DNA from 2 places in the Metabacillus sp. YM-086 genome. Region 1 is predicted to be linked to the other one. Evidence: riboswitches for the same ligand, from Rfam matches in the RefSeq annotation. Region 1 holds a riboswitch; the other holds the start of a gene.
The links. Region 1 has a riboswitch for cyclic di-GMP ahead of ACEWK1_RS06500 (hypothetical protein). Riboswitches for the same ligand answer to the same signal wherever they lie in the genome.
Positions count from the first base shown of each region.

Region 2: linked by a shared signal. The riboswitch ahead of ACEWK1_RS02335 (hypothetical protein) and the one ahead of ACEWK1_RS06500 (hypothetical protein) in region 1 are both predicted to bind cyclic di-GMP.

Region 1 covers NZ_JBLUOI010000010.1:17,513-19,721, reverse strand. Annotated here, with positions in the region: gene ACEWK1_RS06505 (5'-nucleotidase C-terminal domain-containing protein) at 1-764, shown strand, start outside; cyclic di-GMP riboswitch class I at 896-981, shown strand; gene ACEWK1_RS06500 (hypothetical protein) at 1,062-2,209, shown strand, end outside.
Region 2 covers NZ_JBLUOI010000003.1:91,837-94,045, reverse strand. Annotated here, with positions in the region: gene ACEWK1_RS02345 (NAD(P)-dependent oxidoreductase) at 1-43, opposite strand, end outside; gene ACEWK1_RS02340 (nucleotidyltransferase family protein) at 125-694, opposite strand; cyclic di-GMP riboswitch class I at 900-985, shown strand; gene ACEWK1_RS02335 (hypothetical protein) at 1,043-1,369, shown strand; gene ACEWK1_RS02330 (hypothetical protein) at 1,485-1,628, shown strand; gene ACEWK1_RS02325 (helix-hairpin-helix domain-containing protein) at 1,716-2,174, opposite strand.

The DNA.
Region 1 (2,209 bases):
GCATTATTACGAATGAAGCAGCTCAGTTAATTAAAGTAGCAGATAAAGAAGAAAACGCGGATGCAGCTGTATTGTTGAAAAAGTACTCAGATCAAATTGCTACTATAAGAGACACTTCAACTGGTGCAACAGCAGCAAAAGAACTAGCAAATCCACGTACAACAGCTGAAAATCCAACAGCTCCAAGTGTACGTAACAGCGAAACGGAATTAGGAAACTTAATTACAGATGGTATGTTAGCGAAAGCGAAACAATTTAAGCCAAATACAGTCATTGCTATGCAAAATAGTGGTGGAATTCGTGCCTCTATCGATACAGGTGAAATTACGTTAGGTGATGTGTTAACAGTGTTACCATTCGGAAATACACTAGCAACAATGAACCTAACTGGAGCGGAAATCTTAACTGCCCTTGAACACAGCGTAAGTCAAGCACCAAACGAAAGTGGTGGATTCTTACACATATCGGGTATGAAATTCACTTATGACAGCAGCAAGCCAGTAGGTGAGCGAATCGTATCAGTTGAAGTAGAAGAAACAGAAGGTAACTTTGTTCAACTTGACCCAGCAAAAGAATACTCTATCGCAACTAATGCCTTCACAGCAAAAGGTGGAGACGGCTATACAGTATTCGCTGATGCATACGCTGCAGGACGTGTAACAGACTTAGGTTTATCTGATTGGGAAAACTTAAGAGATTATGTGGCGAATCTTGTGACGGTTGAACCGGTGATTGAAGGTCGTATTGTGGATGTAGCGGAATAATGCAAAAGAAACAAGCCTGAGTTAAATAGGCTTGTTTCTTTTTTAGGTTTTGGTTAAAATTGGCATCTTAATAGTGATGAAGATCTAATGTTTTCATAGTAAAATAAGATTATAGTGGAAAAATAGAATAATAGAGACAAAGGCAAACCTGTTGAAAAGCAGGGACGCAAAGCCACAGGTCTAAAGCATGCATTGCAATGACGGCTGGGTTACCAATTTATAAGTAAAGTTGGCCCGTTTTTTGTGGTCAACTTTTTTATTTTTTTTAGAAAACACCATATTTCAGGAGGAAACAGCATGAAGAGTAAGTTAGTAGTAATTGGTCTTATATGTATATTGATGTTAAGTGCATGCTCTAACAAAAAAGAAGAAGTGATGAAAAAGGAAAGCGTTACAACCAATGAAGAAGCTGTAACATTACAACAAACAGGAACAGAAGAAGATGTAGAAGAAAACGAGGATACCCCAGAAGCTGCTTTATATACCGGCGACACGATCTTACCTGCTAAATTAAGCTATGAAAATGAAAACTGGTTACTATATACAAATGGAAATCATCTGTTTACAGAAAACAAACAAGATAGAAATAAGAAGTACTTTGTGGATGAAGTAACAGAAGAATATGACAAAATTTGGTCAGTCACAAGTGATGGAGATTGGGTTTATTACTTAAAGGGCTCTACCCTTTGGAAGGCGAAAAAAGATGGAAAAGAACGAGCAGAAATTGTTTTTAGTGATGAACAAGAACATAACATCACAAATTTTATTCTTTACCAAGATACGATCTACTTTATCAGTTTAGAATCTTTTCCTGGTAATGCAACAAAGGAGTTACTTTTTAGTATGAAAACAGACGGTAGTGATGTAAAGGTGCTATTTGACTCACCATCTGAGATTTTAATAGGTGATCTTAATATCGCAAACGAAACTCTTTATTTTACAACAAATTATATGAAGGACTCCTTCACAGTAGATGCTTTACATAAGCTTGACCTGAAAGAAGGACAGATGAGCAAAGTATTTGAAGCAAATGCACTTGGAGATATGCAAATTTATCGTAATGAGCTATATTTTATAGAAAATAATCGACTTTTCAAAAGCAATATCGACGGCACTAATAAGGTGCAAGCTATCTCTCCTGAATGCGTAAGTTTTGCCATATACAATGATCAAATTTTTATTAAGCAAGTAGAAGATCTAGGAATTGGAGCTGATGAGAGAAGTGTTGATGGAATGGACATTTCACCAGTTATCGCAGATATTTATAGTCCAACCTCAGAAGAGCTTCTTTCTTTTCAACTAGTAGATGGTGATTATGTTTTACATTCACAATCCGTTTTCTACACTGAGCCAAAAAAAGAGCAAGAAACGGCAACAGAAGGTGGAGATTACTATGAAAGTGAAGCGTTTTATCAAGAGATTTATAAGTTATATGACGAGTTACT
Region 2 (2,209 bases), on a different contig from region 1:
TCCCCGTCCCACCAATTATAGCTATCTTATAAGACTTATCCATAACTGTCCCTCTTTTAATCAATTTAAGATCACTTATACTCTGTTTTAGCTTAAGTTAAGACTCAATATCAGATAAAAACATTTAATCGTTCCTAATATGGTGTATCTTTAAGTTAAACCAAATAGATCGCCAATTCTTCTTCGCTATTCGATCTTCATAAACCTCTACACGTTCTTTAGATTCTAGAAAGAAAGGTGTTGGCTTGACTTCTAAATTTACAACATCATTAATTCCGTGTGGAGCTATTAATTTTATATGGCCTTTTTCATCTAACTTTAAGCCAAGAGATGTAGCTGTTTCTGGAAATTTTGATATCGCATCTACAGAAGATAAATATGGAGGTAAATTACTTTTTAAATGCATTCTTGCTTCGTTCTTTACCGACCAAGGTACATCTGCCATTATGGTTTTTAGTTTTTCCTCAAGCATCTTTTCCTCTACTTCATTTATATTAGTAGAATCAAAGTAGATCACATCAACATCTGGAAGTCTCGTCCTTTCATTAAAATGATGAAGCGTGTCCCATATTTTTGAGCGAATAAATCCAGCACATATCCACCAATCCGGTAAGCCTAACATTCTTACAGATTTTAAGATCTCCATCATCCATTTATCCTGTTGTACAATTGAAATAATTTCTTTTTCATTCATTCTAAAAACCCCTATAAAAATTTGTAAAATTAACTTTGATATCCAAAAAATAATCATGCTATTCGATATTTACATTCGCCATTTTACCAATTAATCCCTTTCTTTTTAACATAAAGCTATGTTAGTAAGATATAGTAAATAAGAAATAATAATTTTGTAGAATTTTGTTGAAATATAGGATAAAAGTCTTTAAAATCCTATATATAGTTGATAAAGGCAAACTTATCGAAAGGTAAGGACGCAAAGCTACGAGTCTAAAGTCTTAAAGACTATGACAGTCGGGTTGCCAATAGTTTATAGATTATATAATGATTGATTGGTAACCCATTTATTAATGGGGGGATTATTATGAAGGATACTGAGATACAAGCTGCAATAAAAAAATTTAATCAATTATTAATGAGGTACCCTGATTCAAAGGAATCATCATTTTATTTCACTAATTTTCTTAAACAATTTCTAAGAGTGAAAAGCACAGCATCAGAAATTTGTTTAGTCTCATTTGTGACAATCATTAAACATGAAAAGCCAGAAGTATTCTATGAAATTCGTAAACGTGGAGAATATGATAATGTCATGAACTTTATCATCCATCTTACTACTGACTACGAGAAGGCTAAAAGTGATTTGAACAAACTAGCCAATGGTTCAAGAGAAATAGTAATTGTCCAATAAGCACTGATATTTTGAAGCATATCGTTATATAAAATACTAAAGTTTTATTTGTATTTTGGCATCTATAACGATTTTTGACGATCATATATTGATAAATTTTAAGGAATGATTAGAATTGAGTAATGAATGGATTAAATTAGTTGAGCAGTTAGAAAAAGAAGGAATCACACCAAAAGACGCAAATCAAATGATCCGCGGATACCAAATGATTAAAATGGTAATGAAAACCGTAAATGACATTGGAGAAGAAGAAGAATAGGATTTTTATCAATTGACGCGATGTAACTAATGAGTACTTTGTTTACATAAAGAAGACGATCATTTATGAAAAATGATCGTTTTTTTATTACGTATACCAAGCATTTTTAGGTCTGTTTTCAGGGAAACCCACTTTTTCTCGATATGCTTTTCTCTCTTCAGTGAAATCAAACCATTGCTTATGGCATTTCGGGTTATTAGCATAGTGAACAACACAGCGAATTTGATCTTCAACACAGCTGTCAGTCCATACAGTTAACTTTTGTTCTTGTTCATCAAAAAGAGCAGCAGGATTTTTATCTTTGATTTCTGTTAATGAAAAAATATTTAATTTATAAACCAATTTTTCAGCTAATTTGTAACCAATAGAGGGTACAGTTTGAAATTCTGCTAAACCTTTTAAAGCTTTAGCTCTTGTGTTCGATATATTCAACATTTGAGCAATTTGTTCTGTATCAAAAGTATATAACTCATTTACACGAACTTTTACTCTTCTAAGCTGGGATTTTTCCTCGTCAGATAGAGGCAATTTAATAGATACTCCCATTATTATCCTCCTATTTTGCAGCCAAACCTTCTTAA